3 regions of the Janthinobacterium sp. PSRC1-1 genome follow, and region 1 is predicted to be linked to each of the others. Evidence: predicted binding sites of a transcription regulator. Region 1 holds the regulator's gene; each other region holds the start of a gene.
What was found. Region 1 encodes NrdR, which represses ribonucleotide reductase genes. Its sites were predicted from a motif close to CACNANATNTNGTG; they were not measured.
Positions count from the first base shown of each region.

Region 2: the regulator NrdR is predicted to act here: its motif matches at 2,137-2,150, upstream of ACP7DW_RS02365 (ribonucleoside-diphosphate reductase subunit alpha).
Region 3: the regulator NrdR is predicted to act here: its motif matches at 6,741-6,754, upstream of ACP7DW_RS19565 (ribonucleoside triphosphate reductase).

Region 1 is NZ_JAFCWK010000018.1:12,068-21,958, forward strand. It holds gene ACP7DW_RS26395 (pilus assembly PilX family protein) at 1-66, opposite strand, end outside; gene ACP7DW_RS26400 (PilW family protein) at 76-1,044, opposite strand; gene pilV (type IV pilus modification protein PilV) at 1,041-1,610, opposite strand; gene nrdR (transcriptional regulator NrdR) at 1,848-2,312, opposite strand; gene glyA (serine hydroxymethyltransferase) at 2,456-3,700, opposite strand; ZMP/ZTP riboswitch at 3,812-3,936, opposite strand; gene ybgC (tol-pal system-associated acyl-CoA thioesterase) at 4,252-4,653, shown strand; gene tolQ (protein TolQ) at 4,702-5,391, shown strand; gene ACP7DW_RS26430 (ExbD/TolR family protein) at 5,407-5,847, shown strand; gene tolA (cell envelope integrity protein TolA) at 5,896-6,909, shown strand; gene tolB (Tol-Pal system beta propeller repeat protein TolB) at 6,906-8,183, shown strand; gene pal (peptidoglycan-associated lipoprotein Pal) at 8,227-8,748, shown strand; gene ybgF (tol-pal system protein YbgF) at 8,884-9,642, shown strand; tRNA gene ACP7DW_RS26455 (tRNA-Lys) at 9,710-9,785, shown strand; tRNA gene ACP7DW_RS26460 (tRNA-Lys) at 9,875-9,891, shown strand, end outside.
Region 2 is NZ_JAFCWK010000001.1:521,387-531,277, forward strand. It holds gene ACP7DW_RS02350 (PP0621 family protein) at 1-229, shown strand, start outside; gene ACP7DW_RS02355 (sigma 54-interacting transcriptional regulator) at 348-1,412, shown strand; gene ampD (1,6-anhydro-N-acetylmuramyl-L-alanine amidase AmpD) at 1,412-2,023, shown strand; gene ACP7DW_RS02365 (ribonucleoside-diphosphate reductase subunit alpha) at 2,406-5,360, shown strand; gene ACP7DW_RS02370 (ribonucleotide-diphosphate reductase subunit beta) at 5,479-6,630, shown strand; gene ACP7DW_RS02375 (transcriptional regulator) at 7,369-8,574, shown strand; gene ACP7DW_RS02380 (YggT family protein) at 8,658-9,191, shown strand; gene ACP7DW_RS02385 (carbohydrate kinase family protein) at 9,241-9,891, opposite strand, start outside.
Region 3 is NZ_JAFCWK010000009.1:45,092-54,982, reverse strand. It holds gene aspT (aspartate-alanine antiporter) at 1-983, opposite strand, end outside; gene aspT (aspartate-alanine antiporter) at 1,040-2,722, opposite strand; gene ACP7DW_RS19590 (heavy-metal-associated domain-containing protein) at 3,310-3,573, shown strand; gene ubiT (ubiquinone anaerobic biosynthesis accessory factor UbiT) at 3,612-4,139, opposite strand; gene ubiV (ubiquinone anaerobic biosynthesis protein UbiV) at 4,160-5,056, opposite strand; gene ubiU (ubiquinone anaerobic biosynthesis protein UbiU) at 5,066-6,103, opposite strand; gene ACP7DW_RS19570 (hypothetical protein) at 6,266-6,682, shown strand; gene ACP7DW_RS19565 (ribonucleoside triphosphate reductase) at 6,801-8,549, shown strand; gene nrdD (anaerobic ribonucleoside-triphosphate reductase) at 8,546-8,743, shown strand; gene ACP7DW_RS19555 (anaerobic ribonucleoside-triphosphate reductase activating protein) at 8,736-9,440, shown strand; gene ACP7DW_RS19550 (Pls/PosA family non-ribosomal peptide synthetase) at 9,589-9,891, shown strand, end outside.

The sequences.
Region 1 (9,891 bases):
GCCACCGTGACGTACACGAGCTGCGCACCAAGGTTCGCAACAGCGCCCGCCCGCGCCAGCCATCATGGCGCCCGCCTAGACCGGCCCGTTGCGCAGCATGATGCTTGTCTGCACCAGTTGTCGCAGCCGCGAGCGCGTTGCTATGGGCAAGGCCGTGCGCGCGATGCGCACGCCCGTGTCGCCAGCGCCGTGCGCCTCGGCATACGCCTTGCCGAACAGGTCGAACTGCGCCGGCCCCAGTTCCGCCATCTTGTCCGCCTGGCCCGCTTCGCCATGCAACAGCAGCGCCACGCGCACGCCGGCCACGCGCTTCCAGTGCGTGCGGCTGTGCAAATCGCGCTGGCGCGCGGCCGCATCCACGCCCACCAGCACCAGCGCCGCATCGTAGGCGTCGAGCGCGCTGGCGTTGACATAGCGGTTCGCCACGCCGTCGGGCGGCGTATCCGTATCGAGGCCATACAGCACCTGGAAACCGTCGACGCCGCGGATGATGGCGTCCGCGCCCCAGCCGTTCGCGCCACGGTATTTGCAGCGCAGTTCGCCTTCGCCATCGGCGCCCTGGGCCACATAGAAAATGCTCCAGCCCCGCTGCGCCTGCGTTTGCGCGGCGCCCACGCCGAAGCCGGCGCAGTTGAGCACGGAACCGTCGCCACCCTCTTCCTTGCCGGCACCGTAATAGCGCAGGGCCAGCACGTCGCTGCCATGCAGGGCGCCGGGCAGCGCGCCGCTGATGCCCTCGCTGTTCTTGCCCAGGCTGTGCGCGTCGAGCCCGGCGATATTCGCGCTGTCGTGCGCGGCATGGGCGACGGGCGCGGCGCTGCTGTCCCAGTTGACATAGGCCGTCTGGCGCACGGCGCGGGCGATGGTGTCGAGCGCATAGCGGCCGTTATCATCGAGGCGCGCGCTGGCGGACTGGTCGCCATAACTGCCGCTGGCCGCCAGCAGCACGGTGCTGGCGGCCAGCATCAACAGCGCGCCCAGCGACAGGGCCACCAGTAATTCGACCAGGCTCATGCCGCGATGCCGGCGCAAGACCGTGTTCATGCGCCGCCTCCGCCCAACTGAAACGCCAGCCTGGGCAGCGACCCGCCTGCCGCATTCACGGCGGGCGAGCCGCCGGGCAGGCGGGCGCGCCAGCCCAGCTTGATGACGATGGGCGCGCCCTTGCCGCCGCTGCACGCCCACGGCAAGCCCTGGGCGGCGGCATCCCAGGCGGGCGCATCGCGGCAGATATGCAGGCGCGCGCCGGGCAAGGCCGCATGCAGTTGCTGCTTCCACTCGGCGATGTCAAATTGCGCCAGCTCGGCCGCGCTGCAGGCGGCAGCACCGAGGCAGTCGGGCGCGCCACCGCCTGCTTCCGCGTCGTCCGCCGCCGCGTACGTCACGTTCAGGTAGGGATTGCCCGTATCGGGACCATTCATGAGCACGCTGTTCGCGCGCATGCGCTCGGCCATGCCGGCGGCCAGTTGCACGCCCGCCGACAACAGCGCCGACTCATGGCGCGCGCGCAGCGAGTGCAATTGCAGGATGCTGGCGCCCAACAAGCCCAGCGCCAACAGCAGCAGCGACACCAGCACCTCGACGAGGCTGCTGCCACCCGCAGGAAACATCGTGCGACCGCCATTGCACATGCGCTACTCCCTTCCGCAGACAGAGTCGCAAGAACAGGCGGCCCAGCTACACGATAGGCGCGCGCAAAAAACCGGGTCTGCGCTGGCGCAAACAGCACGGCGATAAGGTGAGAAGAACAGCGTAGGGATTGATCAGACCGCTTGCCAGGCGAACGCTGGCGTGGTGCACACGGGGCGCAGAACCGGCCCCGTTTTCAGGTTTTCAATAGGTGAACGTCAGGGCTTGCTGCGCGCCTGGCCCACTTCGGCGATCGCATCCTGGAACTCGGCCAGGTCTTCGAAATTCTTGTAGACGGAAGCGAAGCGGATATAGGCGATCTTGTCGAGGCGCTTCAGTTCTTGCATGACGAGCTCGCCGATATAGCCGGAATCGACTTCGCGCAAGCCGCTGGTCAGCAGTTTTTCCTGGATGGAGGCGATGGCCGTATCCACGGAGGCGGCCGCGACGGGACGCTTGCGCAAGGCCAGCATCAAACTGCCGCGCAACTTATCCGCAGCGAACTCCGTCCGGCTGCCATTCTTTTTGACGACGGCCGGCATGATAAGTTCAATGCGTTCGTACGTGGTAAAACGCTTGTCGCATTTGCCGCAGCGGCGGCGGCGCCGAATGGCATCCCCTTCCTCCGATACGCGCGTATCGAGAACCTGGGTGTCGCCGTGCTGGCAAAATGGACATTTCATGGGCTGGCTACAACTTTATAGTAATAATTACGGGAAATCGCCGCCCTTGTACAAAGGGCGCCCGAATCACTCCGGGCGCCCTTGGGCACGAAGGAATGTGTCATACAGAATCTTACTCTGTATGACACATTCTGGACAAATAATTATGCGTACACCGGATGCGCGTCGGCCAGCACTTTCACGGCCGCTTTCACGCGCTCGATGGTGGCGGCGTCATGCGGATTGTCCAGCACGTCGGCGATCAGGTTGCCCACTTCTTCCGCTTGCGCTTCCTTGAAACCGCGTGTCGTCATCGCCGGGCTGCCCAGGCGGATGCCCGAGGTGACGAACGGTTTTTGCGGGTCGTTCGGGATGCCGTTCTTGTTGCAGGTGATGTGCGCGGAACCGAGGATGGCTTCGGCTTCCTTGCCCGTCAGGTTCTTGGCGCGCAGGTCGACCAGCATGACGTGCGATTCGGTGCCGCCGGAAACGATGCGCAGGCCGCGCTTGATCAGGGTTTTCGCCAGCACGTCCGCGTTCTTGACCACTTGCTTCTGGTATTCGACGAATTCCGGGCTCAGCGCTTCCTTGAAGGCGACGGCCTTGCCGGCGATCACGTGCATCAGCGGGCCGCCCTGGATGCCGGGGAAGATGGCCGAGTTGATGGCTTTTTCGTGCTCAGCCTTCATCAGGATGATGCCGCCGCGCGGGCCGCGCAACGATTTGTGCGTGGTCGAGGTGACGAAGTCGGCGAACGGCACCGGGTTCGGGTACAGGCCGGCGGCGATCAGGCCGGCGTAGTGGGCCATGTCGACCATGAAGTAGGCGCCCACTTCCTTGGCGATCTTGCCGAAACGCTCGAAGTCGATCTTTTTCGAGAAGGCCGAGGCGCCGGCGATGATCAGCTTTGGCTTGCGTTCGCGGGCCAGACGTTCCATTGCCTCGTAATCGATGTCTTCTTCCGCCGTCAAGCCATATGACACGACGTCAAACCACTTGCCGGACATGTTCAGCGGCATGCCGTGGGTCAGGTGGCCGCCTTCGGCCAGCGACATGCCCATGATCAGGTCGCCTGGTTTCAGCATGGCAAAGAACACGCCCTGGTTCGCCTGCGAGCCGGAGTTCGGCTGCACGTTCGCGCATTCGGCGCCGAACAGCTGTTTCACACGGTCGATGGCCAGTTGCTCGGCCACGTCGACGTATTCGCAGCCACCGTAGTAGCGCTTGCCTGGATAGCCTTCGGCATACTTGTTCGTCAGCTGCGAGCCTTGCGCTTCCATGACGGCTGGCGACGTGTAGTTCTCCGACGCGATCAGTTCGATGTGATCGTGCTGGCGCGTGTTCTCTTTTTGAATGACGGCGAACAATTCAGGGTCGACGTTGGCGAGGGTGTGATCTTTTGCAAACATGTAAAAACTCCAAGTATGAGGGTGCTTGTACTGGCAGGTTGGATCGAATGAGGGGAGCCGGCGTTAAGTGAATAACAACATTGGACAGGCAGCCTCTTCGTGCTTTTCCATAGTGGCTACCCAGGCGAACGGCTGATGAAAAATCTCACGTTTCCCGGTGGGTGCCCACCTTTCGCCGGTTTGCCGATCGCCATCCAGGGAGATCGCCCGACTTTTCGCCAGTCACGTGAGACGTAATGGAAATCAAATTGTAAGTTAAGTGCCCAAATTGAGCAAGGAATGCAACCGTGCAGCTATAATCGCGGCGCGCCATCGCAGCCCGGGCATGACCACAGGCCGCCCCGCAGCGTGACTGCGGCCCTTAAGCTGAACGTAAACCTGGCTGCGGCATGTAAGCGTATGTTACGAAGCTTGCCATTGTGCCCCCCGGATTTACAATGCTGCGGTGCAACTTATATGCAGCTTTTGCATGGCTTTCCAGCAAGCGCCCACAGTCACAAGAAGAAAAATCGCGTAAAATGTTGCTCAATCTCACTACTGGCGCAATAAACATGCCTTCAGTCTTTACCTGGAACGTACGTGTCTACTATGAAGACACCGACGCCGGCGGCATCGTCTATTACGCAAACTACCTGAAATTCTTCGAACGCGCGCGTACCGAATGGCTGCGCGCCATCGACGTGGGCCAGCAGGCATTGCTGGAACAACACGACGCGATGTTCGTTGTCAAAAGCGTCAACGCCGACTATCATGCGCCAGCCAGGCTCGATGACACGGTAAGATTAACCTTAAGCATAGAAAAAATGGGGCGCGCCTCCATCGTTTTCCTGCAACAAGCCTGGTGCGGCGACCTCCTGCTGAACACGGCCCGCGTCAAGATCGGCTGCGTCGACTCGGCATTGCGCCCGCGCGCCGTGCCTGATGCAGTGGCGGCCCGCATGCGCGCCGCCTGAGCCCTACCGCCACCCCCCCGGACAATTCACCCAACAGACTGCCAGCCAATGAACGTTACACAAGATCTTTCTTTCCTCGCGCTCATCTCCAATGCCCATTTGATCGTGCAACTGATCATGGCCCTGCTGCTGCTGATTTCCCTGACCAGCTGGACTTACATTTTCCGCAAGATGTTTGCCGTGCGCCAGGCGCGCAAGCAAACCATCGAATTTGAACGCAGCTTCTGGGCCGGCGGCAACCTGCATGCGCTGCATCAAAGCGCCAGCGGCAACCGTGACCAGAGCGGCGCGCTGGCGCGCATCTTCGACGCCGGCATGGGCGAATTCATCAAGGGCAAGGCTTCCTACGGTTCGCGCGAAGCGCTGGACGTGGGCGCCGTGCTCGACGGCGCACGCCGCGCCATGCGCGCCGCCTTCCAGCGCGAAATGGACGTGCTCGAATCGCACCTGGCCTTCCTCGCTTCCGTCGGCTCCGTTTCGCCGTACATCGGCCTGCTGGGCACCGTCTGGGGCATCATGAACGCCTTCCGCGGCCTGGCCAACGTCCAGCAAGCCACGCTGGCCGCCGTCGCGCCCGGCATTGCCGAAGCGCTCATCGCCACCGCCATCGGCCTGTTCGCGGCGATTCCCGCCGTCGTCGCCTACAACCGCTTTTCGCATGACATTGACCGCCTGGCGATCCGCTTCGAGAGCTTCGTCGAGGAATTCTCCAACATCTTGCAGCGCCAGTCGCGCTAACAGGGAGCAAGGTCCATGGGTTCCTCATTCAATAGCGGCGGCATGCGCGGCGGCCGTGGCCGCAAGTTCAAGTCCGAAATCAACGTCGTGCCGTATATCGACGTGATGCTGGTGCTGCTGATCATTTTCATGGTGATGCCGTCGTCGAACAATCCCAGCGTGGTGAACCTGCCCAACGCGGAAAAGTCGGCCAAACCACCCGATGACTATATTCAGATCGTGCTGAAACCGAATGGTTCGCTGTCAATCGGCGTCATCGGCAAGGAACAGCTGTCGCCGGAAACGGAACCGAACCGCGACGCCCTGCTGCGCAAGCTGCGCGGCTTGCACGAGAGCAATCCCGACTATCCCGTGATGATCGCGGGCGACAAGGAAAGCAAGTACGACGATGTGATCCAGCTCATTTCGGAAGCGAAAAAGATGGGCATTACCAGAGTTGGCCTGGCCACCAAGTAAGCGCATTACCCTGTTTCCAGACTTGACCGTTTTTAGATAGACTAGACTTTGCAGACCAAACAAATCGACCATGTACTCGGCAAGCCTTACAGCGTGCCGCGCGAACGCAGCCGCTGGCCCTCGCTGGGCCTGGCGCTGGCGATGCACCTTGGCCTGCTGTTTTTCCTGTGGGTGGGCGTACACTGGCAAAATACGGAACCTGTCGCCGTCGAAGCGGAAGTGTGGGACCTGAAAGTGCAGACGGCCGCGCCGCCGCCCGAGGTGGCGACCGAACCGGAGCCGACACCGGCACCTCCGCCGCAACCGCAAGTGGAGCAGCCGGCCCCGCCGCCACCGCCGCCGGTGGCCGCGCCCGAGCCGAAGGTTGACCTGCGCGAGGCGGAGATCGCCCTGGAACGCAAGAAGGCCAAGCTGAAGGAAGAAAAAGACAAAGCGGCAGCGGAAGAACGCCGCAAGCAGGAATTGAAGGAACGCGAGGAAGAAAAGCGCGAACTGGAAAAGCAGAAGCAGAAAGAAAAAGACAAGGCTGCCAAGCTGGAAAAAGAAAAAGCCGACAAGCTGGAAAAAGCCAAGGAAGCCAAAGAGAAAGCGGCGGAAGAAAAAGCCGAGAAAGAACTGGCCGATAAAAAAGCGGCAGCGGAAAAAGCCGCCAAGGCCAAGAAAGCGGCGGCAGAAAAAGCCGCTGCCGACAAAATGCGCGCCGATGACATGAAGCGCATGATGGCGCAGGCAGGCAATGGCACCACGGGCACGGCCGCGAAAGCGACCGCGCCACGCAAGGACAGCGGCTATGTCGCTGCCCTGACGAGCAAGATCAAGAGCAATATCGCGTACAGCGGTAGCACGGACGTGCCGGGCAACCCGCGCGCCGTGTTCAAGATCGAGCAACTGCCAACTGGGGAAATTATTTCGGTCCGAAAGATTAAAAGCAGCGGTCTGCCGGCGTATGACAGCTCGGTGGAAAACGCCATTAATAAATCGTCGCCACTGCCGAAGAAAAAAGACGGCACCGTGGAACGCGAGATTGAACTCATATTCGAGATGAAGGATTTGCCTAAATGATGATCATGAAAAAAATGAGCTATGTCGTGCTCTGTGCCGGCCTGATGCTGGGAGCGTCAAGCGCCCAGGCGCAGCTGCGCGTGGAGATTACAGGGATCGGCAGCAACCAGATCCCGGTGGCTGTCGCCAGCTTCGTCAATGAATCGGCGGCGCCGCAATCGCTGTCCGGCATCATCAAGGCCGACCTGGCGCGCAGCGGCGTGTTCAAGCTGATCGACGCCGATGCGCCCGTATCGGAAACGGCGCCCGTCAGCTACGACCAATGGAAGTCGCGCGGCGCCGACGCGCTGGCGGCCGGCAGCGTGCAAAGCATGGCCGATGGCCGCCTGGACGTGCGCTACAAGCTGTTCGACACCATCAAGGGCGCGCAGATTTCCAGCATGAACAATGCGGCCGCGCCGCAGTTCAACCGCCTGCTGGCGCACAAGATCGCCGATGACATCTATGAGAAGCTGACGGGCACGAAAGGCGCGTTCGCCACGCGCATCGCCTACGTCACGCAATCGGGCCGCGAATACCGCCTGGAAATCGCCGACGCCGATGGCGAAGGCATCCAGGTCGCCCTGCGCTCGAACGAGCCGATCATTTCGCCGTCGTGGTCGCCGGATGGCACCAAGGTGGCGTATGTCTCGTTCGAAAAGAAAAAACCCATCGTCTACGTGCAAAACCTGGTGACGCGCCAGCGCACCATCGTGTCGAATGAAAAAGGCAGCAATTCGGCGCCGAGCTGGAGCCCGGACGGCGCACGCCTGGCCGTGGCCCTGTCGCGCGATGGCCATACCCAGGTCTACACCGTCAATGCCGACGGCAGCGGCTTGCGCCGCGTCAGCAACAGCAGCGGCATCGATACGGAACCGCAATTCTCGGCCGATGGCCAAAGCATTTACTTCACCAGCGATCGCAGCGGCGGACCACAGATCTACCGCATGTCGGTTGGCGGTGGCGACGCCAAGCGCGTGACGTTTGGCGGCTCCTACAACATCAGCCCGCGGATTTCCTCCGACGGGAAGACTCTCGCTTATATTTCCCGTCGCGACGGCAATTTCCAGCTCTACGCGCTCGACCTGGCTAGTGGCCAGGAACTGCGCCTGTCGGACACCGCCAACGACGAATCACCGAGCTTTTCGCCCAACGGGAAATATATCATGTACGCGACCGAATCCGGACGACGCAAGTCGCTGGCAGTGGTATCGGTGGATGGCCGCGTCAAACAGCGTTTGACTACGCAAGCTGGCAATATCAAGGAGCCCACCTGGGGTCCTTTCATGAAGTAAATGCTGTACAGTTTCACCTTTAACCATGACCCGGAGAATAAAAATGAGTAACTTTAAAAGTTTGGCTTTCATCGCCGCCACCGCAGCCCTGCTGTCCGCCTGCAGCACCCCAGTCAAAGTCGCAGAAACCCCAGTGGTTGAGCGTGCTCCTGAAAAAGTCGTCGCTCCAGTTGACACCCGTCAAGTTCAGCCAGTAACGACCGCATCGGTCGATCCACTGGACGATCCAAAAGGCGTGCTGGCTAACCGCAGCATCTACTTCGACTTCGACAAATACGTCGTGCGCGAAGCGGACACCCCAGTCGTGCAAAACCACGCTGCCTACCTGGTGAAAACGCCTAGCCGCAAGATCCTGATCCAAGGTAACACCGATGAACGCGGTGGCGCCGAGTACAACCTGGCCCTGGGCCAGAAACGTGCTGAAGCCGTGCGCAAGTCGATGGCCGCCCTGGGCGTGTCAGAAGGCCAAATGGAAGCCGTGTCGCTGGGCAAAGAAAAGCCTAAAGCTCAAGGCAGCAACGAAGCAGCATGGGCAGAAAACCGCCGCGCTGACATCGTTTATTGATGTTCACGGGTGAGCGCGGCAGCATTGACGCTTACCTAACTGGCCAGTCATAGGCATAATAATGGGGCGCAGCGCGGTGATTCACCGCCCAGCGCCCCGTTTGCATGTTTTGCGTAACCTTTGAAAGCCCGACCCATGATGACATTCTCGAAAGCCGGCGTCGCCGCCGCCTTGATGGCCGCGTTTGCCTACCTGCCCCTGCACGCCAACGCCGCCCTGTTCGACGACGACGAAGCGCGCAAGGCCATCCTGGAGCTGCGCGCCAAGGTGGACGCCATGGCACGCGACCTGAACGGCCGCATCGACACCAAGGCGGACAAGACCAGCACCTTGAGCCTGCTCAACCAGCACGATCAGACCATGCAAGAGATCGCCCGCCTGCGCGGCCAGATCGAAGTGCTGGGCAACGACCTGGCGAACACGCAAAAGCGCCAGAAGGATTTCTACACCGACATCGACGCGCGCCTGCGCAAGCTCGAGCCGCGCCAGGTCACCATCGATGGCCAGGAAGCGGCCGTGGGCGTCTCCGAGCAAAGCGCGTACGAGTCGGCATTCGGCCTGTTCAAGTCGGGCGACTACAAGGGCGCCGTCACGGCTCTGGACGCCTTCGTGAAGCGCTATCCGGAATCGGCCTACGCGGCCAACGCGCAATACTGGCTGGGCAACGCCTATTACGCCCAGCGCGACTGCAAGAGCGCCATCACGGCCCAGCAGGCAGTGCTGAAACACTATCCGGACAGCCCGAAGGCGCCCGACGCCATGCTCAACATCGCCAGCTGCTACACGGAGCTGAAAGACAAGCCGAACGCGACCAAGACCCTGAACGCCCTGATCTCGCGCTACCCGGACTCCAGCGCGGCACAAGCGGCCAAGGAACGGGGCGGCAAAAAGTAAAAGCGGGGAAAAAGTTGCCCGTTCGGTTTGACAGAATCCCGGGCACCCCCTATAATCTTCCTTCTTCGGGTCGTTAGCTCAGCTGGTAGAGCAGCGGACTTTTAATCCGTTGGTCGCAGGTTCGAATCCCGCACGGCCTACCACGAATACGCAGTACTGATCTGCTTGCAAGTTGTACCAGCAAGCATTTTTTTACAGCACAGTGTTACCGAAGTTGTTGTAAAAAGTTTTTGGGTCGTTAGCTCAGCT
Region 2 (9,891 bases), on a different contig from region 1:
GTTCCTGGTGCTGTTTGCTATCCGCAGCAAGATCCGGGGCATGCAGCAGCGCGCCCGCGCGCAGCAGCAACAGCCGCCGAACCCGTATGCGCCGCCGGGCCGGCCACAGGAATTGCCGGATGCCGAGCTGATGCTGTGCTGCGCCCATTGCGGCGTGTACTACCCGGCCTCGGAAAACGTGCAAGCCAAGGGCCACGATTACTGCAGCCACGCGCACGCCACGCTGTAAGGCCACGCCGGCAGATTCGCTCGCGTTGCTCATCCGTATCGTAACGTCCTCGGGCCTCCATCCGGCGTAGCATCTGCGGCAGGCGCTTCGTCGCCGCCATTGCAGAAAGGCGCGTCCCATGTCCCGTCCCAGCCTCAGCCCCAGCCCGCATGCCGTGACCGCCGCCGGCATGCCACCGGCGCCGCAATTGAGCGGCAACTCCCTGCCCATGCAGGCGCTGCGTGCGCAGATCGGCCGCATCGCCCGCTGTGGCGCGCCGGTGGCCATCCGCGGCGAATCGGGCACGGGCAAGGAATTGGCGGCGCGCGCCATCCATGCGCAGGGTGCGCGCGCCAGCTTCCCTTTTATTGCCGTCAACTGCGGCGCGATTCCCGAAGCGTTGATGGAGGCCGAATTCTTCGGCTGCCGCCAGGGCGCCTATACGGGCGCGCTGCATGAGCGCCAGGGATTGTTCCAGGCGGCCCATGGCGGCAGTCTGCTGCTCGATGAAGTCGACGATCTGCCGCTGGCCATGCAGGTCAAGCTGCTGCGCGTGCTGCAGGAGCGGCGCGTGCGCAAGCTGGGCGGCAGTACCGACGAGGCCGTCGACGTGCGCATCCTGTGCGCCAGCCAGCAGGGCCTGGCGCGCGGCGTGGCCGCCGGCACGTTTCGCCAGGATCTGTTTTACCGCCTCCATGTGATCGAGCTGGCGCTGCCGCCGCTGCGCGAGCGGCGCGGCGATCTGCAGGTATTATGTGAGGTGATCCTGGCGCGTCTGGCGCCACGCCAGGCCGTGAGCCTGGCGCCGTCGGTGCTGGCGGCGCTGGCCGCGTATGCGTTTCCCGGCAATGTGCGCGAACTGGAAAACCTGCTGGAGCGGGCACTGGCCTTTGCCGACGGTGGCGTGATTGCACTCGACGCGCTGGCCTTGCCGTCCGCGGCGGGCAGCAGGCCGCTGCAGGCGCCGCCGGCATTGCCGGACTTGCCGGAGCGGCAACTGTGTCTGCCCGGCATGGCGGCATATGGCGTGCCGCCCGCCTTGCCGCTGGACATGTATTTACGCCAGGCCGAGCGCGACATGATCATGCAGGCGCTGGTGCAGGCGCGCTATCACCGCGCACGGGCGGCGCGCCAGCTGGGCCTGAGCGTGCGCCAGTTGCGTTACCGCATGCAGAAATTGACGATACAGGAAGCGCTACCTTGATGACAGCATGGACGATAGATGAAGATGGCTGGTGCGACGGCGCGCTGCGCTATGACTCCCAATACCACGATGCGCGCCCGGACGGTGCGCAAGTCGATTTGCTGGTGATCCATAACATCAGCTTGCCGGGCGGCCACTTTGGCGGACCGCATGTGTCGGACTTGTTTACCGGCCGGGTAGACTATAATGCCGATCCTTCTTTCGCCGACCTGCGTGGCTTGCAGGTGTCGGCGCACTTTTTTGTGCGGCGCGATGGTGCGCTGTTGCAATATGTTTCTACTGATCAACGTGCCTGGCATGCCGGCGCGTCCATGTTCGAAGGGCGCCCGCAGTGCAATGGCTATTCCATCGGTGTCGAAATGGAAGGCGCGGACGATGTGCCCTTCCAGCAGCGGCAATACCATGTGCTGGCGGCGCTGACGGCGGCGCTGGTGGCGCGCTACGGGCTGTCCCAGGTGCGCGGCCATGAGCACATTGCGCCGGGGAGGAAGACGGATCCGGGACCGTTTTTTGACTGGCATTTTTATCAAGAATGCTGGCTGGAAACTGTGCGCGGGCAAGCTGCGTTAGCGCTTACTACGCGGGGATTGGGCTTTCCATCCGTGCCCTGAAAAGTCAACCGAAATCGTATATGAAAATACAAAAAATTACGCTGGCGGATGCCGGAAAACTATTGCATCGCCTTTCGATGGGCACTACAATTAGTGCATAACTTGGATTTAAAGACTATATGTAGTGCCATCACAGACGTTTTCAAAATTATTACCAAAGCTACCCTGTTTGTTGATATGGCAACGGGAACTGGCGTTTCATCACCCTTGATCGTGTTTCGCGCCAGCCGGGCTGTACAGGTTGGCCGTCTGATTTTTGGCTGTATATTATTTACTATTTAGCATCAAATACCTGAAGAAACCCTGACCATCGGGCGTTCTATTCAACAACACACGCGGCAGCAAAACTGCAGGCTGACTTTAGCTGACAACGGGAGCTTCAATGCAATCACCACAAGATATTTCCATCCATCCAACGCCAGTATCGCCAGCGCCAGGCGCGGCCAATAGCGTGGCGAGCACCGGCGCGGCATTGGGCGACTATCGCATCATCCGCCGCAACGGCGCGGTGGTGGCATTTGAGCCTTCGAAGATCGCCATCGCCATGACCAAGGCGTTTTTGGCCGTTAACGGCGGCCAGGGCGCCGCTTCGGCACGCGTGCGCGAACTGGTGGAGCAACTGACCGACGGCGTCGTCGCCGCGCTGGTGCGCCGCCATCCGGGTGGCGGCACCTTCCATATCGAAGACGTGCAAGACCAGGTGGAACTGTCGCTGATGCGTTCGGGCGAGCACGATGTGGCGCGTGCCTACGTGCTGTACCGCGCCAAGCACATGGAAGAGCGCCGCTTGCAGAAGGAGGCGCTGGGCGCTTCGGCGCAAGTGACCGCACCCCAACTGAACGTCACTGACAACGGCGTGCGCCGCCTGCTGAACATGCAGGAAGTGCGCGACCTGATCAACGCCGCCTGCGCCGGCCTGGAAAAGCACGTCGATGCCGACGCGATCCTGGCGGAAACGGTGAAGAACCTGTACGACGGCGTGCCCGTCGAAGAGCTGCACAAGTCGGCCATCCTGGCGGCGCGCGCGCTGATGGAAAAAGATCCGGCCTACAGCCAGGTCACGGCCCGCATCCTGCTGCACACGGTGCGCAAGGAAGTGTTCGGCAAGGAAGTGCCGCAAGCGGCCGCTGCCGCCGAGTACCTGACGTATTTCCCGCAATATATCGCCAAGGGCATCGCCAACGATCTGCTGAACCCGGTACTTGCCAGTTTCGACCTGGAACGCCTGGCCAAGGCCATCGTTGCCGACCGCGACTTGCAATTCGGCTACATCGGCCTGCAAACGCTGTATGACCGCTACTTCCTGCACATCCATGACGTGCGCATCGAAATGCCGCAGGCGTTCTACATGCGCGTGGCCATGGGCCTGTCGCTGAACGAAGCGGACCGCGAAGCGCGCACCATCGAGTTCTACAATCTGCTGTCCTCGTTCGACTTCATGAGCTCGACGCCGACCCTGTTCAACTCGGGCACCTTGCGTTCGCAGCTGTCGTCGTGCTACCTGAGCACCGTCTCGGACGACCTGGAAGGCATCTACGACGCCATCAAGGACAACGCGCTGCTGGCCAAGTACGCCGGCGGCCTGGGTAACGACTGGACGCCAGTGCGCGCCCTGGGCGCCCACATCAAGGGCACCAACGGCAAGTCGCAAGGCGTGGTACCGTTCCTGAAAGTGGTCAACGACACGGCCGTGGCAGTCAACCAGGGCGGCAAGCGCAAGGGCGCCGTCTGCGCCTACCTGGAAACCTGGCACATGGACATCGAGGAATTCCTCGACCTGCGCAAGAACACGGGCGACGACCGCCGCCGCACGCACGACATGAACACGGCGAACTGGATTCCCGACATGTTCATGAAGCGCGTCATGGAAAAAGGCGAGTGGACCCTGTTCTCGCCATCCGAAACGCCGGACTTGCACGACCTAGTCGGCAAGGCCTTTGAAAAGGCTTACCTGGGCTACGAAGCCAAGGCCGCCGCCGGCGAAATCCGTTCGTTCAAGAAGATCGCCGCGCTGGACCTGTGGCGCAAGATGCTGTCGATGCTGTTTGAAACGGGCCACCCATGGATCACGTTCAAGGATCCTTGCAACATCCGCAGCCCGCAGTCGCACGTCGGCGTCGTCCACAGCTCGAACCTGTGCACGGAAATCACGCTGAACACGGGCCCTGACGAAATCGCCGTCTGCAACCTCGGTTCCGTGAACATGCCGGCGCACATGAAGGAAGGCAAGCTCGATCACGTCAAGCTGGCCAAGACCGTGCGCACCGCCATGCGCATGCTCGACAACGTCATCGACATCAATTACTACGCGGTCGAGAAGGCGCGCAATTCGAACATGCGCCACCGTCCGGTCGGCATGGGCGTGATGGGCTTCCAGGACTGCCTGCACATGATGCGCATCCCGTTCGCCTCGGACGCCGCCGTCAGCTTCGCCGACACCTCGATGGAAGCGGTGTGCTACTACGCCTACCTGGCGTCGACGGAACTGGCCGAAGAACGCGGCCGCTATGAATCGTATGCCGGTTCGCTGTGGGACCGTGGCATCCTGCCGCAGGACTCGGTCAAATTGCTGGCCGAAGAGCGCGGCGGCTACCTGGAAGTCGATTCCTCGTCGGCCATGGACTGGACCCCGGTGCGCGAACGCATCGCCAAGTTCGGCATGCGCAACTCGAATTGCGTGGCGATCGCCCCGACGGCGACGATTTCGAACATCATCGGCGTATCGGCCTGTATCGAGCCGACGTTCCAGAATCTGTACGTGAAATCGAACCTGTCGGGCGAATTCACCGAGATCAACGGCTACCTGGTACGCGACCTGAAGGCGCGCGACCTGTGGGATGAAGTCATGATCTCCGACCTGAAGTACTTCGACGGTTCGCTGGTGAAGATCGACCGCATCCCGCAAGACTTGCGCGACATCTACGCCACCGCCTTTGAAGTGTCGCCAAGCTGGCTGGTGGAAGCGGCTTCGCGTCGCCAGAAGTGGATCGACCAGGCCCAGTCGCTGAACATCTACATGGCTGGCGCATCGGGCAAGAAGCTCGACGAGACCTACAAGCTGGCATGGCTGCGTGGCCTGAAGACCACCTACTACCTGCGTACCATCGCCGCTACCCACATGGAGAAATCGACCTCCAAGACGGGTGCCCTGAACGCCGTGGCAGTCGATGGCGGCATGTCGGCCAGCGCCCAGAGCGCCCAGGCAGCGATCGTGGCGGCAGCAGCTGCCGCCGTGGTGGCACCCGTGGCGGCAGCTGCAGCGGACGACGCCGATGGCGAAGCCTGCTACCTGCGTCCGGGGGATGACGGCTTTGAAGAATGCGAAGCCTGCCAGTAAAATTTTAGTTGTCAGCCCAGAACTTCTGGGCTGATTCAATGTTGTCAATGTCCGCATTGTCCGATACAACGGGCCTGTTGCGGATCGCCGGCTCGCCGGCATGGAAAGGAAGAAGATTATGTCGTTGTCCTGGGATGATGAAACCACGTCGGCAGCTGTGCCGCGTCCGGCGCAGCAAGCGCCATTGGGAAATACCGATTTGAACCTGCCGGCCGGTGCCGAACCGTCCGAAGCGAACGCCGAGCAAGTGGCGCGCCGCGTGAATGCCGACGACAAGCGCATCATCAACGGCAAGACGGACGTCAACCAGCTGGTGCCGTTCAAGTACAAGTGGGCGTGGGACAAATACCTGGCCGGCTGCGCCAACCACTGGATGCCGCAGGAAGTGAACATGCAGCGCGATATCGAGCTGTGGAAAAACCCGAACGGCCTGACGGACGACGAGCGCCGCCTGGTCAAGCGCAACCTGGGCTTCTTCGTGACGGCCGACTCGCTGGCCGCCAACAACATCGTGCTGGGCACCTACCGCCACATCACGGCGCCGGAATGCCGCCAGTACCTGCTGCGCCAGGCGTTCGAGGAAGCGATCCACACGCACGCCTACCAGTACATCGTCGAATCGCTGGGCCTGGACGAAGGCGAGATCTTCAACGCCTACAACGAAGTCAAGTCGATCCGCGACAAGGATGAATTCCTGATCCCATTCATCAACACCCTGACCGACCCCGCGTTCACCACCGGCACGGTGGAAAACGACCAGAAGCTGCTGAAGTCCCTGATCGTGTTTGCCTGCCTGATGGAAGGCCTGTTCTTCTACGTCGGCTTCACGCAGATCCTGGCGCTGGGCCGCCAGAACAAGATGATGGGCGCTGCCGAGCAGTACCAGTACATCCTGCGCGACGAATCGATGCACTGCAACTTCGGCATCGACTTGATCAACACGATCAAGATGGAAAACCCGCTGCTGTGGACGGCCGAATTCCGCGAAGAGATCAAAGTGCTGTTCATGCAAGCCGTGGAGCTGGAATACGCGTACGCGGAAGACACCATGCCGCGCGGCGTGCTGGGTCTGAACGCACCGATGTTCAAGGGCTATCTGCGCTTCATCGCCAACCGCCGCGCGCAGCAGATCGGCCTCGAGCCGCTGTTCGCGCAAGAGGAAAATCCATTCCCGTGGATGAGCGAAATGATCGACATGAAGAAGGAACGCAACTTCTTCGAGACGCGCGTGACCGAGTACCAAACGGGTGGTGCGCTGAACTGGGAATAATCCTTTTTCAGGCTACGCCAAGAAGCGCCGTCCTCGTGACGGCGCTTTTTTTTCGCGTGCATGGCGGTGGAAAAATGCATGCTTTATTCAGCGCTGCGACGAGGCTTGCGCGAGGATTTTCGCCTGCCGCGAAGGGGCGCGTGGCGGGGCCGAAAAATCATTTCCGGACACGCTGGCGGCGGCATTTGCCGCGCGATTGTGCGATAGCACGCGTAACGTGCAAAAAAGCGGGCGAAAACGTGTCGTGCCGGTTGCGCATTGACAAGGTTTTCGTGTACTTTATGAGATTGCAAATGCGAGCGTTAGAATGCGGGGTTTTTTAACCAGCGCGGTAGCAAAAAAAGCTCGCAAAACAGGGATACAGATTTACACGGATATGCACAAAACCACACCGTTTTCGTCTGCCGCCGTGCCCGAATTTTTTCAGGCATGGCGGTTTTTTATTTGACGCATGGGTGTTGTGGCGAGCGCGATGCGAGGAGCGAAAAAACGCACGGCATCGAAAACGAATGACCGAATTCAGACTTTGCCACCAGCTGCGAGATAAAGCAGGGTGGCACCGACGATGGCTGAAGTGCTGCAAACGTGAGGAGTTGCAGCAGTTCAGCTGGTGCCGAATTCATTAGCGCAAACGACCGTTTGTGCCGATGAATAATTCGCCTGGCCTATCCCTGTGGTGGGTCGGACGGGTTTAAATCTTGTAGCTTAAATTTCTCATCTCAGATGAAGGAGAGACAAATGGCAACAGCCGCTAAGAAATCAGAAGTAAAGAAACCAGCCGTCAAGGCTGCTCCTGCCGCGAAGAAGCCGGCAGCCGCAGTCAAGACGGTTGCCGCTAAACCAGCTGCCAAAGCCGCAGCGAAACCAGCCGCCAAACCAGTCGCCAAAGCCGCAGCCAAGCCTGCAGCAAAAGTGGCCGCCAAGCCAGTAGCGAAAGCCGTAGCGAAACCGGCGGCCAAGGCAGCAGCAAAACCGGCCGCCAAGCCGGCAGCCAAGCCAGCCGCGAAAGTGGCGGCGAAACCTGCCGCCAAGGCAGCAGCCAAGCCAGTGGCGAAAAAAGCCGTTGCCAAGCCAGCAGCAAAAGCTGCAGCAAAACCAGCAGCCAAGCCAGCAGTGAAAAAAGCCGCAGCGAAACCTGCAGCCAAACCGGTCGCCAAGGCAGCCGCCAAGCCAGCAGCGAAAAAAGTCGTCGCCAAGGCAGCAGCCAAGCCGGCCGCCAAAGCAGCAGCGAAGCCAGCAGCAAAAGCGGTAGCCAAGCCAGCGGCCAAGGTAGCAGCGAAGCCCGCAGCAAAAACGGCGGCCAAGCCAGCGGCCAAGGCAGCAGCGAAAAAAGCCGTTGCCAAGCCGGTAGCCAAAGCAGCAGCCAAGCCAGCAGCTAAGCCAGCAGCGAAAGCCGCAGCGAAACCTGCCGCCAAAGCAGTAGCGAAGCCAGCAGCCAAGCCAGCAGCGAAAAAAGTCGTCGCCAAGGCAGCAGCCAAGCCAGCCGCCAAAGCAGCAGCGAAGCCGGCAGCCAAAGCGGCAGCCAAGCCAGCGGCCAAGGTAGCAGCCAAGCCGGTAGCGAAAGTTGCCGCCAAGCCAGCCGCCAAAGTAGCCGCCAAACCGGTCGCCAAAGCAGCCGCGAAACCTGCCGCCAAGGTCGCAGCGAAACCTGCAGCCAAGCCAGCGGCCAAGGTAGTAGCGAAGCCAGCAGCCAAGCCAGCAGCGAAAGCCGCAGCGAAACCTGCCGCCAAGCCAGCCGCAGCGCCAGTCGTGGCAGCAGCAGCTCCAGCGGCACCTGCCGCCGTGGCCGCCAAGCCAGCCGCCAAGAAGGCCGCGCCTAAAAAGGCCGCACCGAAGAAGGCAGCGCCTGTCGCCAAGCCATCGGCACCTATCGCACCTGTAGCAAAAACCGTGTTGGCACCGGCTGCAGCCTGGCCATTCCCAACCAGCACCCGCCCATCGTAATTTCGACGATACGGGTGCCTGGATGAGGCAACACGCCGCTGTGTGACTCAATCACACAGCGGTTTTTTTTTGGAGAATTAGTCGTGCTGATCGTTATCCTTACATTGATCGTTGATACCATTGCCACCTTGCTGGGCGGCGTATTGCTGCTGCGCTTCTGGATGCAGGCGGTGCGCGTGCGGCCCCCTTCATCGGTGGCGCAATTCACGTTTCAATTGTCCGACTGGCTGGTGCGCCCCCTGCGCCGCGTGGTGCCGGGCGTGGGCGGGTATGACTGGGCCAGCCTGATCGGCGCCTTCCTGATCGTGCTGCTGGCCAGCTCGGTGCTGTTTATTACCGGCGCTCCCGTCGAGGTGGTGCTGCTCAAGTCGCTGCAACGCTTCCTGCAATGGATACTCTACGGTTTCATGGCCTTGCTGATCATCGAAGCCATCTTCAGCTGGGTCAACCCGCATGCGCCGCTGGCGCCGTTTGTACGGGCCCTGAACGAGCCGCTGCTGCGTCCGCTCCGCAAGGTCGTGCCGCTGGTCGGCAGCCTGGACTTGTCGCTGCTGGTGGCGCTGATCCTGTTGCAGATCGCGCAAGTGCTGGTGGGGATGATTATTGTGCTGAGGTAAAGCGGGGAGGTCGGCTTTGCGCTTGGGCGCAAGCCGACCGGGTTACATATTAATAGCGGTAGCCGAACGCCGCTTCGAACTGCTCGGCGATGCTTTCTGGCGTAAACACATGATTTTGCGCGCCCTGCGTGGCGATTTTAATCGCGCCCAGCAGGCTGGCCAGGCGGCCGCTGGTTTCCCAGCCCAGGTCGTTGGTGATGCCGAACAGCAAGCCAGCACGGTAGGCGTCGCCGCAACCGGTCGGGTCCAGCACTTCCTTGGCGGCCACGACGGGAATGTCGATGCGCTTGCCGTCCGTATAGATCTCCGACCCTTTTTCGCCACGCGTGACGATCAGCGCGTCCAGGCGGCTGGCGATGTCCGGCAGGGTCAAGCCCGTACGTTCCATCAACATTTCCATTTCATAGTCGTTGGCCGACACATACGTGGCTTTGTTGATGAAGTCGATCAACTGTTCGCCATTGAAGCGTGGCAACTGTTGACCCGGGTCGAACATGAAGGGGATGCCCAGCTCGGCCAGGTCGGCGGCGTGCTTGAGCATGCCCTGGTCGCCGTCGGGCGAAATGATGGCGACCTTGGCCGGGCCCGCATTGGCGATCGGGTTTTCATGCGCAAACGACATGGCGCCCGGGTGGAAGGCATTGATCTGGTTATTGTCCGCATCGGCCGTGACGAAGCACTGCGCGTTGTAGCTGTCGGC
Region 3 (9,891 bases), on a different contig from region 1:
CCGGGCGCCGTCGCGCTGCGAATTTCGCCCACCGTCTTGTTGTGGTAAGCCTTGTTGGTCAGCACCATGTCGCGGCGCTGCATCACCAGTTCCATGCCTTCGACGGCCAGCAATTCCTTGCCCAGCTGGGAAGAGACGCTGAGCATGGCTTCGCGCCGGCCCACCAGCAGTACGATATCGTCGGCCGCCAGCACCAGATCCGGGCTGACGTCGATGATTTGGCCATTGCGTTTCACGCGCTCGATGGTGATGGCCGTGCTCGGATGGGCGCTTTCGATCTCCGCCACCGAGCGTCCGGCGCCGGGGCCCACGTCGTAGATGCGGCCGATCAAGTCGGGCGCGGCCGGCGTCTGGCCCGGTCCCAGCACCTGCACGCCCGCCTGCAGCGCCGTTTCCGCCTTGATCGCATCTTCGCGGATGGTGCGACCCATGAGTTTCGGCAAGATATTGACGCAGACGATGATGGCCCCAAACGAGCCGAACACGTACGTCACGGCATAGCCGACGGCCACGTTGCCCTGCAAGCGCGCCACCTCGTCGGCCGCCAGGCCCAGCTTGGTGATCGCGTCGCCGGCCGTGCCGATGATGGCCGACTGCGTCAAGCCGCCCGCCGCCACGCCGGCCGCCAGGCCCTTGTCCAGGCCAAAGACCTTGGCCATGATGACCACCGTCAGCAGCGCCGTCACGGCCAGCACCACGGCCAGGATGATTTCGCGCACCGACTGGCGTCCCAGGGAATTGAAGAACTGCGGTCCGCTTTCATAGCCGACCGCGTAAATGAACAGGGCGAACAGCACCGACTTGACGCCGGGATCGATGGCCACGCCTACCTGGCTGACGAGGACCGCCACCAGCAGTGAACCGGCGACCCCGCCCAGCTGGAACGAGCCGAACTTGATCTTGCCGATGTAGTAACCCACTGCCAGGGAGAGAAACAAGGCAATTTCGGGCGACTTCTTGAATAACTCATGCAACCATTCCATACGGACCGCCTTTCGTGTTGAAGGAATTCTTTACTGCCTGTGCCCTTGCGGGCGGCTTATGCGTGGACGGAGCCGGCCAGGGCCACGATGAGCGGCCCCAGCAGAGGCAGCACCACGTTCGAGATGGCATACGTGATCGTGTAGCCGAGCAAGGGCGTCGAGTTGCCGGCCGCGTTCTGCACGGCCGACAGGGCCGGCGTGCTGCACTGCTGGCCGGCGATGGCGCCCAGCAGAACGGGCGCTTCCAGCTTGAGGAAAAAGTGCCCGACGCACAGGGAAATCGACGCGGGGATGACGGCGATGAGCACGCCCATCAGCGGCAGCGACAGCCCGTACTGGCGGACCAGGTCGATCGCCTGCGGTCCCGAGGCCAGCCCCACGCAGGCGATGAAGGTGGCCAGGCCGATATCCTTCATCATGTCGAGCGCGCTCGAGGGGATGCCCTGCATGCCCGGCTTGCGCGCCTGGTACCAGCCGAACACGAGACCCGTCAGCAAGGCGCCGCCGCCCGTGCCCAGCGAAAACGGGATGCCGCCCAGCTTGGCGGTAAAGCCGCCGATATACACACCGAGCACGATGCCGATGCTGGCGTAGACGATATTGCTGCGGTCCCCGGTGGGCACGCGCTTGCCGATGGCGGCCAGCGCCGTGGTCAGCTCGCGCCCTTCCGCCGTGCCATACAGGCGCAGCACGTCGTCGCGCTGCAAGGCCAGGTCCGGCAGGGGCGGCATGCTGTGCTCGCCACGCACGACGGCCGCCACATGCACGCCGGAGGGCAAGGCCAGCTGGCGCAGGGGCTGGCCCACCAGCGCGGCTTGCTGCAGCACCACTTCGACGGCCGAGACGGCCATGTTCAAGCCTGTCGTGTCGGCAAATTCTTCGCCCAGGACGGCTTCGGCAGCCACCAGCGCGGGACGGTGGCCGATCACCAGCACTTCATCGTTGGCGCGCAGGCGCAATGCCGGTTCCAGGTCCAGCACCTTGCCGTGCCGGCGCACGCGCGTGATGCTGGCGCGGCCCGCGAAAATATGCTGCAAGGCATCGAGGCGGCGTCCCGCGCCACGACTGATGCGGTAGGCGCGGCCCACCATTTCCGGCGTGGCCTGCACCCCGTCGCCATCGGTCTGCGCGCCGCCCATCTTTTCCCACAGCTTGTCCGCTTCCTCGCGCAGGTTGACGCGCAACAACAGCGGGAAAATCTGGCTGGTGACGATGACGATGGCGATCAGGCCGAAGATATACGTGATGGAATACGCGGTGACCACGTTGGCTTGCAGCTCGGCGATGCGCGCCGCCGGCAGCGCCAGTTTGGAGATGGCGTCCGTGGCCGTGCCGACGACGGCCGATTCCGTCGCCGCGCCCGCCATCATGCCGGCCGCCGTGCCTTGGTCGAGGCCCAGGAAACGCGTGGCCAGCAGCACCAGCGCCAGCACCACCACCACTTCGATCAGGCAGAGTATTCCCAAGCGCAAGCCCTTGGCATTCAGGTTGGCAAAGAACTGGGGACCGCCCGCATAGCCAAGGGCAAAGATGAACAGCATGAAGAAGACATTCTTGACGCTGGCGTCCAGGGTGATGCCCAGCTGGCCGATCAGCAGCGCGGCGATCAGGGTACCGCACACGCCGCCCAACTGGATGGGACCGAAGCGTATCTGCCCTAGCGCATAGCCCAGGGCCAGGGCCAGGAACAAGGCCAATTCTGGCACCTGGTGCAATACCGACGTGATCGAATCGAGCATGAGCAAACCTTCGAAAAGTGACGGTTGGTTACCCGTTCTCGGGCTGGCAGGCGCTGGCGGATGAACGGGCGTACAGGGGCCCACGCAGCACCGGCCCTGAAGGCCCGTACCGGGGAAATGTTGTTACGAGGAATCATGTTCGGTGAAAATTTTACAAGTGTCAACAGGTGTTCTGTTGAACTCGCTTTGCGTTTCATCAAACATCGTGCGCACGATTGAGGCGGCTATTTGACATAGCTCAACAATACTAATAGTAATGTTTTTGGACGATACCAGAGTGCCTTGCGCGCCAGCGGCGTCTCCTGTGGCAAGCCTGGATGAAGCAGCGCCAGCGCATAGGTCCCTTCCGTGCAGCGTCCGCATCGGCGATATTGCAATAACAATAATATTGCGCTGCAGGGTACGCTTGTCGACGCCAACAGGGCGACGGTGTATCCAACAACAGCAGTTTCAAGCTGCCCACGCGCCGCTGGAATTAATCCAGATCAATAAAACCGCAAATAGAAAATAAATCTTGCGTGCGGCTCTGGACGGCATGCGCACCGCTCGCCTACGCTGTTTTTTTATCTGAAAAACAAGAGGAACCCATGCAGACAGCACGCTTGAATATTATCGGGATGGATCACGAAGGCTGCGCCGACAGGCTGACGGGCGCGCTCGAGGCCGTCACGGGTGTGGCCACCGTGTGCGTCTCGCTGGCGCGCCACGGCGCCACGGTGCAATTTGACGAACGGCTGGCCACGCAGGAGCGCCTGCTGGCCGCCGTCAACGATGCCGGCTTCATGGGCGAGGCCTCCGACGAGGAACAACTGCCATCCTGCAGCGGCGTCTGCGGCCACTGCCGCCATTGAACGCCGGCTGCGGCAATTCTTCGCTCCCCCTGCTCCGCTCAGCCTTCCCGCGCACCCCGGTCGCGCAGATGCGCCAGCACGCGGCGCGGTCCCAGCGCCTGCAAATCGAACGGCGGCAGCTCGATGGCGTCGAGCGTATTCTTGAACAGCAGGCCCAGTTCCGTATCGCCTTCCAGGCTCAAACGACGGCTGAAGAACAGCGTGTCAGGATCTTCCTGGCGTCGCGCCAGCAGCATCAGGTCATGCACGCTGGCAGCGATGCACAGGTCCGGCACGTCCACATAGCGCTCGGCCACGAACACCGTGCCCTGCCACTCGAAATCAAAGGCGATGCCCGCGTCGACCAGGCGCAGGCGCAGGCTGCGCCCCTCCAGGCTAAGCCGCACATCGTCGGGCAATTGCGGCGCCAGCAGGCGGTTCAGGCCTTGCACGAACAGCCAGGAGGCGGGATACGGCGGCAGCTTGGACAATAATTCGGCCAGCGGTTCGGGCAGCCGGTACGACATGGCGGGCTTGCTCATGGCGGGCTTGGCCGGGATGGGCAATCTTTCCAGTTGATCTTGCATGGTGCTTCCTTTCGATGCGTTCAATGAGCGGCGTGCTGTTCCATGCCGGGCTGGCCGTGCCAGTAGCCGTCGCAGGCGCCGGCCGGCTGGCAGGCCGCCAGCTGGGCCTGGGCGCCCACGCCGCTGACCTGGCCGCGGCGGGCGCGGTCGAAAATGGCGATGACTTGTTCCGTATGCAGGGCCTGCGGGCTGATGCGCGCCACCGCCACGCCCATGTCGCGCATGGCGTCGAGTTCGCGCACCAGGTTGTAGACCAGCGCCGACTGCGTCTGCGTGCCGTTCAGTACGAGGAAGGGCACCTCGTCGCGCGTGCGCAGCAGCAGGCCGTCCGGCTCTTCCAGGCAGCTGTAGCCGCAGTCGTCCTTCGGCAGGTTGCGGTTGCGCGCCGTGAAGCAGCGCGCGGAAAACGCCAGCGGCATGCGGCCGTAGGCGAACACTTCCGTCTCCAGCCCTTCCGGTTTCTGGCGCTGCATCTCGGCCAGCGCCGTCTGCCCCATTTCCAGCGGCATCACCCAGCGCCGCGCGCCCAGGCGCGCCAGCAGTTGCAGGCTGGGGCCATTGAACAGGTTCAGATGGGGACCGGCGACGAAGGACGTGCCCTTTTCCATGCAATGCACGGCGCCCATGTCGTTGGCTTCGACCGTATAGCGGCCATTGCCCGTGATGCGGCGCAGGGTCGCCAGTTCGGCGCCCGCCTCGATCAGCGCCTGCGTCGACAGCACCACCTCTTTGCCGGCAGCGGCCAGCAGGTCGGCGATATCGAGCCAGTCGGCCAGGCGCACTTCATGCCGGCGCGAGCACACGGTTTCGCCCAGATACACGATCTCGACGGCGCTGCCGGCGATCTGCTGGTAAAACTCGAAGACGGTGGCGCGCGGCCAGTAGTACAGCAAAGGGCCCAACGATAGTTTTAGCATGTTCTTCCTTTATTTCCAGGAGCGGTGGTAGGCACCGAGTGTGTGCTGCTGGCCTTCGGCCAGCTTGTCCATGGCCGCCATCCAGCCCGGCTTGACGGCGTAGCGCGGATTGCCTTCGCGGCAGGCGTCGATCGCTTCGCGCCACACGCGCGTCACCTGCGCCACGTAGGCGGGACTGCGCTGGCGCCCCTCGATTTTCACGGCGCGCACGCCCATGGCGATCAGTTGCGGCAGCAGCGCCAGCGTGTTCAGGCTGGCCGGTTCCTCGATCGCGTAATACTCTTCGTCATTGACTTCGAAACGGCCCTTGCACAGGGTGGGATAGCTGGCGTTTTCACCGGGCGCGTAGCGGTCGATCAGCACGCCGTTCAGGCGCGACTCCAGACCGTTCGGCGTTTCCAGCCAGCGCACGGATTTCGCCGGCGAGCATACGCCGTGGGTGTTCGGCGCCTCGCCCGTCGCATACGACGACAGCGCGCAGCGCCCTTCGACCATCACGCACAGGCTGCCGAAGCCGAACACTTCGATCTCGACTTCCGTCTTGCTGATCAATTGTTCCACCTGCGCCATCGACAGCACGCGCGGCAGCACGGCGCGGGCGATGCCGAAGTGTTCATGGTAAAAATTGATGGCTTCGTAGTTGGTGGCCGAGCCCTGCACGGACAGGTGCAGGCGCAGCTGCGGATGGTGCTGGGCCGCGTAGGCCATCAGGCCCGGATCGGCAACGATCATGGCGTCGATGCCCGCTTGCGCCGCGCGGTCGATGGCGCTGCGCCACACGGCCCAGTTGTGCGGCTGCGGATAGGTGTTCAGCGCCAGCAGCACCTTGCGTCCATATTGATGGGCGTAGCGCACGCCCTCGGCGATGGCCTTCTCGTCGAAATTGAGGCCGGCGAAATTGCGCGCATTGGTGGCGTCGCGAAAGCCCAGGTACACGGTGTCGGCGCCATTGTCGACGGCCGCTTTCAGGGCGGGCAGGCTGCCGGCGGGGCAGACCAGTTCCAGCGGTCCGGCCACGCGGGTGGCGGTGGTTGCTTCAAGCATCATGATGTTCACAGTCCTGTATCGGCTCAGGGTGCAGACTATAGCCCCGCCCATGCCGCCCAGTCCTTGACGCAGGTGAAGGAATGCATGCATGGCTGGCGCACCTTCAACTTGCTTGACCTGGCTGTAAAATGCCCCACTTTTCTTCCTCTTCGATTGCCAACCATGACCCGCAAACCGCTGCTGATTTTCCTTCTGACCCTGTTCCTCACCGCGCTGCAAGTGCAGTGGGCCGGGCCGGCCGATGGCTATGACGCGGGCACCATCTCCGTGCTGTCGCCCGAGGTGCTGGGCGCCTATCCGGGCGTGCTGCTGCTGTTCCTGCTGGCCGTGTTCGCGCGCCGCCAACTGCCGCTGCGGCGTCAGGCCGCCATCTGCACGGGCCTGCTGGCCATCTACTGGCTGCTGGCGAATTACGTCACGTTCGATGCGCGCGTGGCCAGCTGGAGCACCTATACGCCGCTGGAAATCTGGGCTCACGTGCTGCCCGCTTCCGTCGCCAGCATCGCCGCCTGCGGCGCCGCGTTCTTTTGCGCGAGCTGGCTGATCCTGCGCGAAACGCGCTGGAACAAAACCGGCTGAGGTGGTTTTTTCACCTGGATCAAGGATACGCGAATCGCTTGCACGCCACCTTTGACGGCACTACATTTAGTAGATAACCTTCATAAAAACACCGCATGTTGTGTTTATTGGAGGTTTCATGACGACGAATGCAGTTTCCCCCACGCGCGGCCAGGTCGATGTCGCCGCGTCCATCAATGAATACCTGGAGCGGCGCGACTGGCGCGTCAACGCCAACGCCAACCAGGGTTACTCGCTGGGTGGCCTGATCCTCAATGTGTCGGGCAAGGTCATCGCCAACTACTGGCTGGACCAGGTGTATCCGCCGGAAGTGGGCGCGGCGCACCGCGAAGCGGCGCTGCACATCCACGACCTCGACATGCTGGCCGGCTATTGCGCCGGCTGGTCGCTGCGCACCCTGCTGCATGAAGGCTTGAATGGCGTGCCGGGCAAGATCGAATCGGGCCCGCCGAAACACATGTCGAGCGCCATCGGCCAGATCGTCAATTTTCTCGGCACCCTGCAAAACGAATGGGCCGGCGCGCAGGCGTTCAGCTCCTTCGACACTTACATGGCGCCCTACATCCGCAAGGACGGCCTGCGCTACGAAGACGTGCGCCAGTACATGCAGGAGCTGATCTTCAACCTCAACGTGCCATCGCGCTGGGGCACGCAGACGCCGTTTACCAACCTGACCTTCGACTGGGTCTGCCCGGACGACCTGCGCGAGCAGATTCCCGTCATCGCCGGCCAGGAGATGGACTTCAGCTATGGCGAGTTGCAGGCCGAGATGGACATGATCAACCGCGCCTACATCGAGATCATGATGGCGGGCGACGCCAAGGGCCGCGTCTTCACCTTCCCCATCCCCACCTATAACATCACCGAGGATTTCGACTGGCATAGCGAGAATGCGGAACGCCTGTTCGAGATGACGGCCCGCTACGGCCTGCCCTACTTCCAGAATTTCATCAATTCGGAACTCAAGCCGAACATGATCCGCTCCATGTGCTGCCGCTTGCAGCTGGACTTGCGCGAACTGCTCAAACGCGGCAATGGCCTGTTCGGTTCCGCCGAGCAGACGGGTTCCCTGGGCGTGGTGACGATCAACTGCGCGCGCCTGGGCCACCTGTGGCGCGGCGACGAAGCGGCACTGATGGCCGACCTGGACCGCCTGCTGGAGCTGGGCAAGACCAGCCTGGAAATCAAGCGCCGCACCATCGAGGAACTGATGCAGCAAGGCCTGTTCCCCTACACGAAGCGCTACCTGGGCACCCTGCGCAACCACTTTTCCACGCTGGGCGTCAACGGCATCAACGAGATGATCCGCAATTTCAGCGGCGACGCCTGGGACATCACGTCCGCCGAGGGCCATGCGCTGGCGATACGCCTGCTCGACCACGTGCGCGCCCGCATGGTGGCATTCCAGGAAGAGACGGGCCACATGTACAACCTGGAAGCGACGCCGGCCGAGGGCACGACCTACCGCTTCGCCCGCGAAGACCGCAAACGCTATCCCGCCATCCTGCAGGCGGGAACAAGCGACAATCCGTATTACACGAACTCGTCGCAACTGCCCGTGGGCCATACGGACGACCCGTTCGAAGCGCTGGAATTGCAGGACGCGCTGCAGCGCAAGTACACGGGCGGCACCGTGCTGCACCTGTACATGACCGAAGCGCTGTCGGATGCGAATGCCTGCCGCGAACTGGTCAAACGCGCCCTGAGCCGCTTTTCGCTGCCCTACATCACGGTCACGCCCACGTTTTCCATCTGCCCGCGCCACGGCTACCTGGCCGGCAAACATGAATTTTGTCCCACCTGCGACGCCGAACTGATCGCCCGCAAGCAAGCCCACCCTGTTCCATCACTTGAGGAAACACCATGAACGCACGTCCCGACTTCACTCCCGCCATCACCCTGCTCGACAGCGAACGCCAGCGCTGCGAAATCTGGACGCGCGTGATGGGCTACCACCGCCCCGTCGCCTCGTTCAACATCGGCAAGCAGGGCGAATTCCACGAGCGCCAGTACTTTACGGAAGCGAGCGCCCGGGTTGGCCAGCCCGCCTGCCGTGGCTGAGTTGAAAGTGGGCGGCCTGACGCCCTTTTCCGCCACCGACTACCCGGGCAAGCTGGCGGCCGTGGTGTTCGTGCAGGGCTGCCCCTGGCGTTGCGGCTATTGCCACAATCCGCACCTGCAGGCGCGCACGCCGCAGGGCACCATGCCGTGGCAGGACGTCCTGACCTGGCTGCGCCGCCGCGTGGGCCTGGTCGACGCCGTCGTCTTCAGCGGCGGCGAGGCGTGCATGGACCCGGCGCTGGCGCGCGCCATGCAGGACGTCAGGGAACTGGGGTTCGGCGTCGGCCTGCACACGGCTTGCATCTATCCGCAGCGCCTGCAGGAAGTGCTGCCCCTGGTCGATTGGGTGGGCTTCGACATCAAGGCGCCGTTTGCCGACTATCGTCATGTGACCCGCGTGGCCGGCAGCGGCGACCCGGCGCGCGCCTGCCTGGACGCCATCCTCGCCAGCGGCGTGGCCTACGAATGCCGCACCACCACCCACCCGGACTTGCTGCCGGACGAACAGCTGCTGGCCCTGGCCACCACGCTGGCCGCCAAAGGCGTCGACAACTACGTGCTGCAGCAGTTCCGCGCCGAAGGCTGCGCGGATGCGGCGCTGGCCGGCCGCCCCCTGCACGGCTATCCGGCGGCGGGCACGCTGGCGCAAATCGGCGCCATGTTTCCCCGTTTTACATTCCGTAATCATGGCAATTGATCCTGCAGTCACATAATTGCTGAAAGATCCACAAAATTCCCCGTTCTGCAACGCTGAAATGTCTGGGGTACTGTAATGTATCGACTGTGCCACGCACCATGCGCAGCCCGTCAGATTCCTCACTCCGCATTACAGATAAGCGTCATCCATGAACGATTTCACCGCAGTCAGCCCAGGCACCCCTTCCACCCACGCCGACATCCTGTACGGCCCGCCGCGACCGGATCTGCTGCGCGAGGAAGTGCTGGCCGACCTGCTGGAAGCGACGGCGCGCCGCTGCCCGCAGCAGATCGCGCTGATCGATGGCGAACGCCGCATCAGCTACGCCGAACTCGATGCCCAGGCGGGCCTGGCGGCGTCGCGCCTGGTGGCGGCCGGCGTCAAGCCAGGCGACATCGTGGGCCTGTGGCTGCCGCGCGGCGCCGCTCTGCTGCTGATGCAGGCGGCGATT